3 regions of the Halomonas sp. ND22Bw genome follow, and region 1 is predicted to be linked to each of the others. Evidence: predicted binding sites of a transcription regulator. Region 1 holds the regulator's gene; each other region holds the start of a gene.
The links. The regulator sigma-54, encoded in region 1, starts transcription at its own class of promoters, with help from an activator protein. The targets are predictions, from matches to a motif close to TGGCACNNNNNTTGCTNT.
Positions count from the first base shown of each region.

Region 1 (4,458 bases):
CAGCACTGCACCAGGCGGGTGGCGGCCCGGGCGTGCAGGCCGCGCTTGTTGGTCAGGGTGAGCTTGCGGCTGGGCACGTGACTAGCGGTCCTTGGCGTCGTTCGGGTCGGGAAGCGTGAGTTGCAGGCCGAGCTCGCGATGGCGCAGGCGCACGCCGGCGTGGGTCTCGGCAAGACGTCGGGACAGTCGCTCGGCCAGGTAGGTGGAGCGGTGCTGGCCGCCGGTGCAGCCGATCGCCACGGTCAGGTAGCTGCGCTGGCTGGCGCGGTAGCGGGGCAGCCAGCGTTCGATCCAGGTCAGGATGTCGTCGGCCATCTCGTCGACCACCGGGTAGCCCTCGAGAAAGGCGATCACGCTGTCGTCGCGGCCGGTGGCATCACGCAGCCGCGGGTCCCAGTAGGGGTTGGGCAGGCAGCGGGCGTCGAACACGATATCGGCGTCCAGGGGCACGCCGCGCTTGAAGCCGAACGACTCGAGGGTCAGCGTCAGCCCTTCGCGGCGGTGCCCGGCGACCTGGTCGGTGATGCGACCGCGCAGGTCGTGCACCGATAGCCGCGAGGTATCGATCAGCAGATCGGCGAGGTCGCGGATCTCCGACAGGGCGTCTTCCTCGCGATCGATCGCCTCGGCCAGGGTCATTTCGGTATCGCGGGTCAGGGGGTGTCGGCGCCGGGTCGCGGAGTAGCGCTCCAGCAGGATGCGTGCATCGGTGGTCAGGTAGATCACCTGGCACTGGATGTCGCGGGCACGCACGTCCTCGAGCAGCGTCGGGAAGCGTTCCAGGGCATGGGGCAGGTTGCGGGCGTCGATGCTGACCGCGACGGCGCTGCGCAGGGACTGGCCGCTGCGCAGCTCGTCGACCAGCGGTCCGAGGAGCATCGCCGGGAGGTTGTCGATGGCGTAGTAGCCGAGGTCCTCGAGGGCCTGCAGGGCGATCGACTTGCCGGAGCCGGAGCGTCCGCTGATGATGACGAGCTGCATGACGGATCGGGTCTCCTGGTCGGGGGCGGCCCTCAGCCGCGTCCGCTGGCGGCCGGTGCCTGTCGTCGGATGGCGTCGAGGAGGCTGTCGTGCAGCTCGCGCTGGCTGCCGGCCCGACGCAGGGCGCTGCGGGTCGCGGCGTCGTTCATCACGCCGGCGACCTGGCCGAGCAGGGCGAGATGCGCGTCGTCGGCTTCCTCGGGGACCAGCAGCACGAACACCAGGTCGACGGGTTCACCGTCGATGGCGTCGAAGTCGACCGGTTCGTCGAGCTTGAGAAAGCCGGCGATGGGGGCCTTGCAGTGAGGGTTGCGGGAATGGGGGATGGCGACCCCGTGCCCGATGCCGGTGCTGCCCAGCCGCTCCCGTCCGATCAGCCGGCTGAAGACCTCCTGGCTGTCGAGGCTGGGAATGTTCTGGGCGATGAAGGTGCTGAAGAACTCCAGCACCCGTTTCTTGCTCCCCCCGGGCACACCGAAGAGGGTGCGCTCGGGGGGCAGGATGGCTTCGAGTGACATGACTCAGCGGACGCTTGCGGCGCCCTGGGCGCGGGCCTGAGTCTTTTCCTTGTGCTTGACGAGCTGGCGGTCCAGCTTGTCGGCAAGGGCGTCGATGGCGGCGTACATGTCGGCGTCCATCGCTTCGGCGTGCAGATCGGCACCGGCGGCGTGCAGCGTGCAGGCGGCCTGCTGGCGTTCCTTCTCGACGGAGAGCGTCACCTGAACGGTGGTGATGTTGTCGTAATGGCGTTCCAGGCGGGAGAGTTTCTCCTGCACGTAGTCACGCAGGGGCTCGGTCAATTCCACGTGATGGCCGGTGAGGTTGACTTGCATGACACGCTCCTTGCTCCTTGGGTGGTGACTCGATTGTAACCCTTTTTGGTGCCTTGCAAACCCCCCGTGCCAGACGCGTTTTCATACTCTGGAACCCCCCGCCGGGAGGGCCTCAGCCGAGGCGCTTGCGCTGGCTGGAGGAGGGGATGTGCATCGCTTCGCGATACTTGGCGACGGTGCGTCGGGCCACCTCGATGCCCTCCTCGGCGAGCAGGGTGACCAGCTTGCTGTCGGACAGCGGCTTGCGCGGCGGTTCGCCCTCGATCAGCTTGCGGATGCGGGCGCGGATCGCGGTGCTGGAGTGGGCATCCTCGCCGTCGCCGACCTGGCTCGAGAAGAAGTACTTGAGCTCGAAGACGCCGCGGGGGGTGTGGATGAACTTCTGGGTCGTGACCCGGGAGATGGTCGACTCGTGCATCTCCACCGTCTGGGCGATGTCGGCCAGGATCAGCGGCTTCATGGCCTCCTCGCCGTGCTCGAGGAACTCGATCTGGCGGGTCATCACCTCGTGGCCGACGCGCAGCAGGGTGTCGTTGCGGCTGGCCAGGCTCTTGATCAGCCAGCGCGCCTCCTGCAGGTGGTCCTTGAGGAACTGGTTGTCGTCGCTCTTGTCGGCGCGCTTGATCAGCGCCGCGTAGTCGGGCTGGATGCGCAGCCGCGGCATCGCCTCAGGGTTGAGCTCGACGCGCCAGCCCTGGGGCGTGTGGCGGGCGATCAGGTCGGGAATCACGTAGTCGCTGTCGCCGCTGGCGAATTCGCTGCCCGGGCGCGGGTCGAGGCCGCGGATCAGGCCGATGACCGCGTCGAGGGTTTCGTCGTCGAGCCCCAGGCGCCGCTTGAGCAGCCGCCGATCGTTGCCGGCCAGCGCCTCGAGGAACTGGCGTACCAGGCGGCGCGCCTGGGGCAGCAGCGGGGTGTCGTCGGGCAGGGTGGCCAGCTGCAGCAGCAGGCACTCGCGCAGATCGCGGGCGAACACGCCGGTGGGCTCGAACTGCTGCAGGCGCAGCAGCACCGCTTCGACCTCGCGGGTGGCGAGCCCGTCGAGGCCCTGGGCGCGCAGGCCGTCGCGCAGCTCGTCGAGCGGTTGATCCAGATAGCCGTCCGGCGTCACGGCATCGATCAGGCTCTCGGCGATACGGGTCTCGCGTTCGTCGAGCTTGCTCATGGCCAGCTGCCAGACGAGGTGGCTCTGCAGGCTCTGGCCGGCGGCCTGGCGCTCGAAGTCGGGAGCCTCGCCGCTGCCGCCGGCGTCCTGGAAGGTGTCCGACCAGTCGCTGTCGACGCTGAGTTCTTCCGGAATCTCGTCGGACCAGTCGTCGTCCGGCGTCTCGCCGACGGCCTGCTCGCCGAAGTCGTCCTCCAGCTCCAGCATGGGATTGGCTTCCAGGGCCTGCTGGATCTCCTGGCGCAGATCGAGGGTCGAGAGCTGCAGCAGGCCGATGGCCTGCTGCAGCTGGGGCGTCATGGTCAGCTGGGTGCCGACACGCAGTTGGAGGGATGCCTTCATGGCCATGGCAAGCGTTCCGGTCCTGCGGCAAAGAGGCCTTCCACCCTAGTGTGGGTGTGCCCGCCGTGCAAGCCTTTGCTCAGCAATTAGCATGCCAATGGCAATTGCCATGCCTGTCTGTGCATGGCGACAATATATCAGTGACTTGCGAAGCTAATAGGCTCAGAGTCGGAAGTCCTGGCCCAGGTAGACGTCGCGTACCCGCTGGTTGGCGAGGATGGCCTCGGCGTCGCCTTCGGCGATGATCTGGCCGTCGCCGACGATGTAGGCGCCGTCGCAGATGTCCAGCGTCTCGCGCACGTTGTGGTCGGTGATCAGCACGCCGATCTCGCGGGCCTTGAGCTGGCGGATGATACCCTTGATGTCGCCCACCGAGATCGGGTCGACGCCGGCGAAGGGCTCGTCGAGCAGAATGAAATCGGGTTCGGTGGCCAGCGCCCGGGCGATCTCGACCCGCCGGCGCTCGCCGCCGGACAGGCTCATGCCTAGGTTGTCGCGGATGTGGGTGATGTGGAACTCCTCCAGCAGCGCCTCCAGGCGCGCCTTGCGGCCGGCACGGTCGAGGTCACGGCGGGTCTCGAGAATGGCCATGATGTTGTCGGCCACCGACAGCTTGCGGAAGATCGAGGCTTCCTGGGGCAGGTAGCCGATGCCGGCCTGGGCGCGTTGGTGCATGGCGGCGCCGGAGAGGTCGCGGTCGTCGATGGCGACGCGGCCGGCGTCGGCCCGGACCAGGCCGACGATCATGTAGAAGGAGGTGGTCTTGCCGGCGCCGTTGGGGCCCAGCAGGCCGACGATGCGGCCCTGCTGGATCTCCAGGCTGATGTCGTGAACGACGCGACGGCGCTTGTAGCTCTTGGCGAGGTTCTGGGCACTCAGGGTCTTCATGGGCCGTCCTGCTGTTCCGGCTCCAGGGTCATGCGCACGCGCTGGCGCTCGCCGATGCCCTCGGCGTCGGAGCGGGCCTGCACCACCCGGCGGTCGAGGAAGTATTCGAGGTAGCCGCCGTCGAAGGTGTCGCCGCCCTGGTGCAGCTCGGCCTGGTCGACGAGCTCGATGCGCCGCTCGGCCACGTGGTAGACCACGGTGCGGCCCCAGGCGCGGACCAGGGGCTGATCGGGGGCGGGCTTCTGCTCC
Region 1 is NZ_PXWD01000008.1:18,000-22,457, forward strand. It holds gene CVH10_RS11295 (HPr family phosphocarrier protein) at 1-77, opposite strand, end outside; gene rapZ (RNase adapter RapZ) at 82-981, opposite strand; gene CVH10_RS11305 (PTS sugar transporter subunit IIA) at 1,014-1,499, opposite strand; gene raiA (ribosome-associated translation inhibitor RaiA) at 1,503-1,814, opposite strand; gene CVH10_RS11315 (RNA polymerase factor sigma-54) at 1,927-3,327, opposite strand; gene lptB (LPS export ABC transporter ATP-binding protein) at 3,484-4,209, opposite strand; gene lptA (lipopolysaccharide transport periplasmic protein LptA) at 4,206-4,458, opposite strand, start outside.

Region 2 (4,458 bases), on a different contig from region 1:
CTCGGATGGTGCGAAGCGCTCGCTCACCGGCATCAATTCAGTGCACGGCGTCCATTCACGCCTGCACCAGGCTCTCTCTGTCGGGGCACTATTGGCAATCAACGCCCTGAAAAACATGGCAAATCCAGTTCGATGGCACGGTTTAAGCAGATGCAGGGAAACCTGCACACACACCGCGCGGAGCAGCCCGCGCTCATCCAATGGGGAGATCCGGGATGAAGCTGATTACCGCCATCATCAAGCCGTTCAAGCTCGACGACGTGCGCGAAGCGCTCGCCGACAACGGGGTCCAGGGCATCACCGTCACCGAAGTCAAGGGCTTCGGCCGCCAGAAGGGCCACACCGAGCTCTATCGCGGCGCCGAGTACGTCGTCGACTTCCTGCCCAAGGTCAAGGTCGAGATCGCCGTGGACGACGGTCGCCTCGATACCGTGCTGGACGCCATCTGCAGCGCCGCCAACAGCGGCAAGATCGGCGACGGCAAAGTCTTCGTGACCCCCCTCGAGGACGTCATCCGCATCCGTACCGGCGAGCGCGGTGCCGACGCCGTCTAAGCCGACCGTCTCTCTCCCTTTCCTTCTGGAGTGACAGCCATGAACGAGTTGACCGAGCTGAGCTACGCGCTCGATACCTTCTACTTCCTGATCTGCGGCGTCCTGGTGATGTGGATGGCCGCGGGCTTCTCGATGCTCGAGGCCGGCCTGGTGCGGTCCAAGAACACCGCCGAGATCCTGACCAAGAACATCGCCCTGTTCGCCATCGCCTGCACCATGTACCTGCTGCTGGGCTACTACCTGATGTACTCCGGCGACGCCGGCGGCATCCTGCCCAACCTGGGCTTCCTGCTGGGCGACGACAACACCGTGGCCGCGGTGACCGCGGGCAGCGACGACGCGCCCTACTACTCCATGCGCGCCGATTTCTTCTTCCAGGTGGTGTTCGTGGCCACCGCCATGTCCATCGTCTCCGGTGCCGTGGCCGAGCGCATGAAGCTGTGGGCCTTCCTGGCCTTCGCCGTGGTGATGACCGGCGTCATCTACCCGGTCTCCGGCTACTGGACCTGGGGCGGCGGCTGGCTGGCCGAGGTCGGCTTCTCCGACTATGCCGGTTCCGGCATCGTGCACATGGCCGGTGCGGCCGCGGCCCTGGCCGGCGTGCTGGTGCTCGGTCCGCGCAAGGGCAAGTACGGCAAGGACGGCAGCATCTTCGCCATCCCCGGCGCCAACATGCCGCTGGCCACCCTGGGTACCTTCATCCTGTGGATGGGCTGGTTCGGCTTCAACGGCGGCTCCGAGCTGAAGGTCTCCGACGTGAGCTCCGCCAACAACATGGCCCAGGTGCTGGTGAACACCAACGCCGCGGCCGCCGGCGGCGTGATCGCCGCACTGATCCTGGCCAAGGCCTGGTTCCGCAAGGCCGACCTGACCATGGCCCTGAACGGCGCCATCGCCGGCCTGGTGTCCATCACCGCCGACCCGCTGTCGCCCAGCGCCCTGGGCGCCACCCTGATCGGCGCCTTCGGCGGCCTGCTGGTGGTGGTCTCCATCGTCGGCCTCGACAAGCTGAAGCTCGATGACCCGGTCGGTGCCATCTCCGCCCACGGCGTGGTCGGCATCTGGGGCGTGCTCGCGGTGCCGCTGTCCAACGACGGTGCCTCCTTCGGCCCGCAGATCATCGGCATCATCGGCATCTTCGCCTGGGTCTTCATCGCCAGCCTGGTGGTGTGGCTGATCATCAAGGCGATCATGGGCGTGCGTGTCAGCGAGGAAGAGGAATACGAGGGCGTGGACCTGGCCGAGTGCGGCCTCGAGGCCTACCCCGAGTTCACCGTCTCCAAGGTGCACGGTGGTGGTGGCGCCTCCGGCCGTACCCGCAGCGAGGGCGCGAGCCAGGCCCAGGCAGCCGCCCGCTCCTGATCGCCCCGCCCTGCCGGCAACACGAAATGGCCCCCTCGCGGGGCCATTTTTTCGTTCTTCTCTCCGTGGGTGTATGCTCTGGCACAATGACTCCGTCAGGGATGGCGAGTGGCGCCATCGGACACGAACAACGCGAGGAGAGACCCATGAAGCTGGTGACCGCCATCATCAAGCCATTCAAGCTCGACGACGTCCGCGAGGCGCTCTCGGACATCGGCGTCCAGGGCATCACCGTCACCGAGGTCAAGGGCTTCGGCCGCCAGAAGGGCCACACCGAGCTCTATCGCGGCGCCGAGTACGTGGTCGACTTCCTGCCCAAGGTGAAGCTCGAGGTCGCCGTGGACGAGACCATGGCCGAGCAGGTGATCGACGCCATCACCCAGGTCGCCAACACCGGCAAGATCGGCGACGGCAAGATCTTCGTCACCGCCCTGGAGCAGGTCATCCGCATTCGCACCGGCGAGACGGATAAAGACGCCGTCTAATCACCCAGGTCGCGCTTGACCCTGCAGCAAGATCGGCGACGGCAAGATCTTCGTCACCGCCCTGGAGCAGGTCAGCGGAACGCCGCACCGCCGCATTCGCACCGGCGAGACGGATAAAGACGCCGTCTAAGCTGCAAGCTGCAAGCTGCAAGCTGCAAGCTGCAAGCTGCAAAACAGCAGCTTGAACGCCCGACACAAAGAAACCCCCGAAGGCATCAGCCTTCGGGGGTTTCTTGTAGCTCAGCGCTTGTAGCTCGGCGCTTGCCGCTTACTTCTCGACGAAGGCGCGCTCGATGACGTAGTCGCCCGGCTCGCCGAGGCGCGGCGAGATGTTGAAGCCCAGCTCGTCCAGCAGCGCGCTGGTCTCGTCGAGCATCGCCGGGCTGCCGCAGATCATGGCGCGGTCCTGCTTCGGGTCCAGCGGCGGCAGGCCGGTGTCCTCGGCCAGCTTGCCGCTGCGGATGTGGTCCGTCAGGCGGCCCATGGTGTGGAACTCCTCACGGGTCACGGTCGGATAGTAGACCAGCTTCTCGCTGATTTCCTCGCCCAGGTACTCGTGGGCCGGCAGCTCCTTGGTGATGAAGTCGGCATAGGCCAGCTCGCTGACGGTACGCACGCCGTGGATCAGCACGATCTTCTCGAAGCGCTCGTAGGCTTCCGGATCCTGGATCAGGCTCATGAACGGCGCCAGGCCGGTGCCGGTGGACAGCAGGTAGAGGTTGCGGCCCGGCAGCAGGTCGTCGGTGACCAGGGTGCCGGTGGGCTTGCGGCTGACCATGATCTGGTCGCCGACCTTGAGGTGCTGCAGGCGCGAGGTCAGCGGGCCGTCCGGCACCTTGATGGAGAAGAACTCCAGGTGATCCTCGTAGTTGGGGCTGGCCACGGAGTAGGCGCGCATCAGCGGCTTGCCGTCGACCTCCAGGCCGATCATCACGAACTGACCGTTCTTGAAGCGCAGGCTGCGCTCGCGGGTGGTCTTGAAGCTGAACAGGGTGTCGTTCCAGTGATGAACGCTGAGGACTTCTTCCAGGGCGAACTTGCTCATGCCGGCTCCTATGTATCGCGAGGGCGCATATACCGAAAGCTCATAATTGCGCCGATTGATCTTTGCAGAGAATTCTAAGAGACGGCAGGATATCTGTTAAATGGGTTGTATGGATAAAGCTTATCTATACTCCAGATATACTAGCTCGGAGCCCCCTCCCATGCGCTATACCCTGCGCCAGCTCGAGGTGTTCGTGGCCGTGGCCCAGCACGAGAGCGTCTCCCACGCCGCCCGCGCCCTGGCGCTGTCCCAGTCGGCGGCCAGCACCGCCCTGGCCGAGCTGGAACGCCAGTTCGACTGCCGCCTGCTCGACCGCATCGGCAAGCGCCTCAAGCTCAACGCCCTGGGCTTCCAGCTGCTGCCCAAGGCGGTGGCGCTGCTCGACCGCGCCGAGGAGGTCGAGGAACTGCTGCGCGGCCAGCAGGGCATCGGCACTCTCGACGTGGGCGCCACCCTGACCATCGGCAACTACCTGGCCACGCTACTGATCAGCGACTTCATGCAGCAGCATCCGGGCAGCCGCATCCGCCTGCAGGTGCGCAACACCCGTACCATCATCGACGGCGTGCGCCACCACGAGCTGGACCTGGGACTGATCGAGGGCCAGTGCGAGGACGAGGAGGTGATCACCCAGCCCTGGGTGGAGGACGAGCTGGCGGTGTTCTGCGCCCCGGGCCATCCGCTGGCCGGCCAGGGGCCGGTGGAGCTCGACCGGCTGCTGCGCGAGGACTGGATCATGCGCGAGGAGGGCTCCGGCACCCGGCTGACCCTGGAACAGGCCGCCCGGCACCGGCGCGGGCGCTTCAACACCCTGCTCGAGCTGGAGCACACCGAGGGCATCAAGCGCGCCGTGGAGTCGGGGCTGGGGATCGGCTGCGTCTCGCGCCTGGCGCTGCGCGACGCCTTCCGCCGCGGCAGCCTGGTGCCGATCCCCACCCCCGACCTGGACCTGAGCCGTCAGTTCGCCTTCATCTGGCATCGCCACAAGTATCTGGCGCCGGGCATGCGCGAG
Region 2 is NZ_PXWD01000003.1:367,119-371,576, reverse strand. It holds gene CVH10_RS06790 (P-II family nitrogen regulator) at 216-554, shown strand; gene CVH10_RS06785 (ammonium transporter) at 594-1,916, shown strand; gene glnK (P-II family nitrogen regulator) at 2,063-2,401, shown strand; partial or broken gene CVH10_RS27230 (P-II family nitrogen regulator) at 2,430-2,531, shown strand; gene CVH10_RS06775 (ferredoxin--NADP reductase) at 2,670-3,446, opposite strand; gene CVH10_RS06770 (LysR family transcriptional regulator) at 3,607-4,458, shown strand, end outside.
Region 2: the regulator sigma-54 is predicted to act here: its motif matches at 1,996-2,013, upstream of glnK (P-II family nitrogen regulator).

Region 3 (4,458 bases), on a different contig from region 1:
GCGCGACGGCCGGCAGGCTCATCGCCAGGCCCAGCGCCAGTGTCATGACAACCTTGTGCATGCGTCTCTCCCGAGCTCCGTGACGGTCCTGTGCGGCGCGCCGTGCGCCTGCCATCGTCCTGCACCAAGCCTAGCCCACCGTCGACCCGGAACGGAATCCACGTTCGCGCTCCGGGTGAAGAAGAGTAGGATGAGGCGGCGACACCAACAGCCAAGGAGCGACGGGCATGGAGGCATGGGAGAAGGTGGTCTTGCTGACCCTGGTGGCCGGCATGGCGATGCCGTTGGGGGGCTGGATCGCCCAGGTGGAACGCCTCGGGCCGAACTGGCTGGAGAACGAGCTGCGCCACGGCATCATCGCCTTCGGCGGCGGCGCCCTGCTCTCGGCGGTGGCCCTGGTGCTGGTGCCCAACAGCCTAGAGGCGCTGGCCCCGGGGCCGGCCATGCTCTGGTTCCTCGCCGGCGGCCTGGCCTTCATGGGCATCGACATCCTGCTCGACCGCAACGGCACCTCCGCCAGCCAGCTGACGGCCATGCTCTCCGACTTCCTGCCCGAAGCCCTGGCGCTGGGCGCGGCCTTCACCTATGGCGGCGGCAGCGGCGTGCTGCTGGCCCTGCTGATGACGCTGCAGAACCTGCCGGAAGGCTTCAACGCCTATCGCGAGCTGCGCGAGACCACCCACTACTCGGCCCGGCGCCTGCTGACGCTGTTCTTCGCCATGGCCTGGCTGGGCCCGCTGGCGGGGCTGGGCGGGCTCTGGTGGCTGGGCGACTACCCCACCACGGTGGCCGCGATCATGCTGTTCGCCGCCGGCGGCATCCTCTACTCGGTGTTTCAGGACCTGGCCCCCCAGGCCCGCCTCGAACGCCACTGGGGGCCGCCGCTGGGCGCGGTGCTCGGCTTCGCCATGGGCATCGTCGGTCACATGCTGATCCACTGATGGGCCATAGGTAAGGGGGGGATGTAAGGCGCAAGGCGTGAGGAGTGAGGAGTGAGGAGTGAGGAGTGAGGAGTGAGGTGAAGGTGCCATAGGCCACGACTCGCGAGGGGCCGACATCTCTCCTTGCTCCTCACGCTCCACTCTTCACCAACACAAAAAAGGCACGCCCTCGGGCGTGCCTTTCGCGTGCTGGAGCGCGGCGCCAGGCGCCGCGCGGCATCAGCAGCTGTAGTACATGTCGAACTCGACCGGATGCGTGGTCATGCGCAGGCGCTCGACGTCCTCTTCCTTGAGCTCGATGTAGGCATCGATCATCTCGTCGGTGAACACGCCACCTTCGGTCAGGAAGGCACGGTCCTCGGCCAGCGCCTCGAGGGCCTGGTCCAGGCTTTCGGCGACGGTCGGGATGGACTTGCCTTCTTCCGGCGGCAGGTCATAGAGGTTCTTGTCCATGGCGTCGCCGGGATGGATCTTGTTCTTGATGCCATCGATGCCGGCCATCAGCATCGCCGCGAAGCACAGGTAGGGGTTGGCGGTCGGGTCGGGGAAACGCGCCTCGACACGCTTGCCCTTCGGGCTGGCGGTGTACGGGATACGGATGGAAGCGGAGCGGTTGCGGGCGCTGTAGGCCAGCATGACCGGCGCTTCGAAGCCCGGCACCAGACGCTTGTAGGAGTTGGTGGACGCGTTGGTGAAGGCGTTCAGGGCACGCGCGTGCTTGATGATGCCGCCGATGTAGTACAGCGCCATTTCGGACAGGCCCGCGTACTCGTCGCCGGCGAACTGGTTCTGGCCGTCCTTCCAGAAGGACTGGTGGACGTGCATGCCGGAACCGTTGTCACCGACCAGCGGCTTGGGCATGAAGGTAGCGGTCTTGCCGTAGGCGTGGGCGACGTTGTGCACCACGTACTTCATTTCCTGAAGCTCGTCGGCCTTCTTCACCAGGGTGTTGAACTTGACGCCGATCTCGTTCTGGCCGGCGTTGGCGACCTCGTGGTGGTGCACCTCGACGGACTGGCCGATGGCCTCGAGGGTGTTGCACATGGCGCCACGGATGTCGTGGAAGCTGTCGACCGGCGGAACCGGGAAGTAGCCGCCCTTGACGCGCGGACGGTGCGCCAGGTTGCCGCCTTCGACCTGACGGTCGGTGGCCCAGGCGCCTTCCTCGGAGGTGATCTTGTACATGGCGCCTTCGATGTCAGCCTTCCAGTGCACCTCGTCGAAGATGAAGAACTCGGGCTCCGGGCCGAAGAAGGCGGTGTCGCCCAGACCGGTGGACTGCAGGTAAGCCTCGGCGCGCTTGGCGATGGAGCGCGGGTCACGCTCGTAGCCCTGCATGGTGGCCGGCTCGATGATGTCGCAGCGCAGGATCAGGGTGGCGTCTTCGGTGAAGGGGTCGAGGAAGCCGGTGCCGTCTTCCGGGCGCAGAATCATGTCGGACTCGTTGATGCCCTTCCAGCCGGAGATGGAGGAGCCATCGAACATCTGACCGTTCTCGAAGAACTCTTCGTCGACGTCACGGGCCGGAATGGTGACGTGCTGTTCCTTGCCTTTGGTGTCGGTGAAGCGCAGGTCGATCCACTTCACGTCATGCTCTTCGATCAGGGCGAGAGTCTTCTCGGACATGAGGTCCTCCAGGGTACAGTGGCTGGTTATGGTATTCCGCTGAAACTGTCTGTCGTCGGTCGTGGGTGTGTCCAGTCGACGTTGTAGCATGGCGTCGGCGCGATGCCCACGCCGCCATGCACGACCATGGCATTGTCCGAAACAAAGCATACAACGTGCCAAAATGGCGACACGCGCCGACACCGATCTATAAACAACTGAAGGAAAAGAAGAAAAAATTTGCTCCATGAGAGTGCAGAGCCGACCACCCCGTACCATGCCCGTTCATGGCGCCTTCCAGACCGTGCCGAACGCCCCAAAATGGGGCCTGGCAGGCCTCTCTGCACCAAACGTGTGCAGCTCTCATTTCTCGCGCACCAAACCGACGCTTCCGCCGTTCGGACGCCGTGCGACGCGCCCCATGGCGAAAAACACCTCGACGATCCGGATTCCGGAGGCTACAAGGCTGGTAGCGTCGAGGTCCTGACCCTATAATGCCACCCCAATTTCCCAGCAGGATCCCGTCGTGATCGAGAATCTTCGCAACATCGCCATCATCGCTCACGTCGACCACGGCAAGACCACCCTGGTCGACAAGCTCCTCCAGCAGTCCGGCACCCTGGACCGCAAGGCCGAAGGCCAGGAGCGCATCATGGACTCCAACGACCAGGAGAAGGAACGCGGCATCACCATCCTGGCCAAGAACACGGCGATCCGCTGGGATGACGGCAAGGGCCGCGACTACCACATCAACATCGTGGACACCCCTGGACACGCCGACTTCGGCGGCGAGGTCGAGCGCGTGATGTCCATGGTCGACTCCGTGCTGCTGATGGTCGACGCCGTCGACGGCCCGATGCCGCAGACCCGCTTCGTGACCCAGAAGGCCTTCGACCAGGGCCTCAAGCCGATCGTCGTGGTCAACAAGATCGACCGCCCGGGCGCGCGCCCGGACTGGGTCATCGACCAGATCTTCGACCTGTTCGACAACCTCGGCGCCTCCGACGAGCAGCTCGATTTCCCGATCATCTACTGCTCCGCGCTCAACGGCATCGCCGGCACCGAGCCGGAAGAGCTGAGCGATGACATGCGCCCGATGTTCGAGGCCATCGTCGACATCGTCGAGCCGCCCAAGGTCGAGCTGGAAGCGCCGTTCCAGATGCAGGTCTCCGCACTGGACTACAACAGCTACGTCGGCGTCATTGGCCTGGGCCGCATCACCCGCGGCAGCGTCAAGCCGAACCAGCAGGTCACCGTCGTTTCCAAGGAAGGCAACACCCGTCGCGGAAAGATCGGCCAGGTCATGACCCACCTCGGCCTCGAGCGCGTGCAGACCGACGAAGCCACCGCCGGCGACATCATCTGCATCACCGGCATCGAGGATCTGGCGATCTCCGATACGCTGTGCGACCCGTCTGCCGTCGAGGCGCTGCCGGCGCTGACCGTCGACGAACCGACCGTGTCCATGACCTTCCAGGTCAACGACTCGCCGTTCGCCGGCAAGGACGGCAAGTTCGTCACCAGCCGCAACATCAAGGATCGCCTCGACCAGGAGCTGATCCACAACGTGGCGCTGCGCGTCGAGCAGGGCGACTCCCCCGAGAAGTTCATCGTCTCCGGCCGCGGCGAGCTGCACCTCTCCGTACTGATCGAGAGCATGCGTCGTGAAGGCTTCGAGCTGGCCGTGGGCCGCCCCGAGGTCATCATCCGCGAGATCGACGGCCAGGAGCAGGAGCCCTACGAAGAAGTCATCATCGACTGCGAGGAGCAGCACCAGGGCGCCATCATGGAAGAGCTCGGCTACCGCAAGGGCGAGCTCAAGAACATGAACCCCGACGGCAAGGGCCGGGTGCGTCTCGACTTCATCATCCCGGCGCGCGGCCTGATCGGCTTCCGCGGTCAGTTCCTGACC
Region 3 is NZ_PXWD01000014.1:62,691-67,148, forward strand. It holds gene CVH10_RS15005 (DUF4124 domain-containing protein) at 1-61, opposite strand, end outside; gene CVH10_RS15010 (ZIP family metal transporter) at 228-941, shown strand; gene glnA (glutamate--ammonia ligase) at 1,161-2,567, opposite strand; gene typA (translational GTPase TypA) at 3,073-4,458, shown strand, end outside.
Region 3: the regulator sigma-54 is predicted to act here: its motif matches at 2,711-2,728, upstream of glnA (glutamate--ammonia ligase).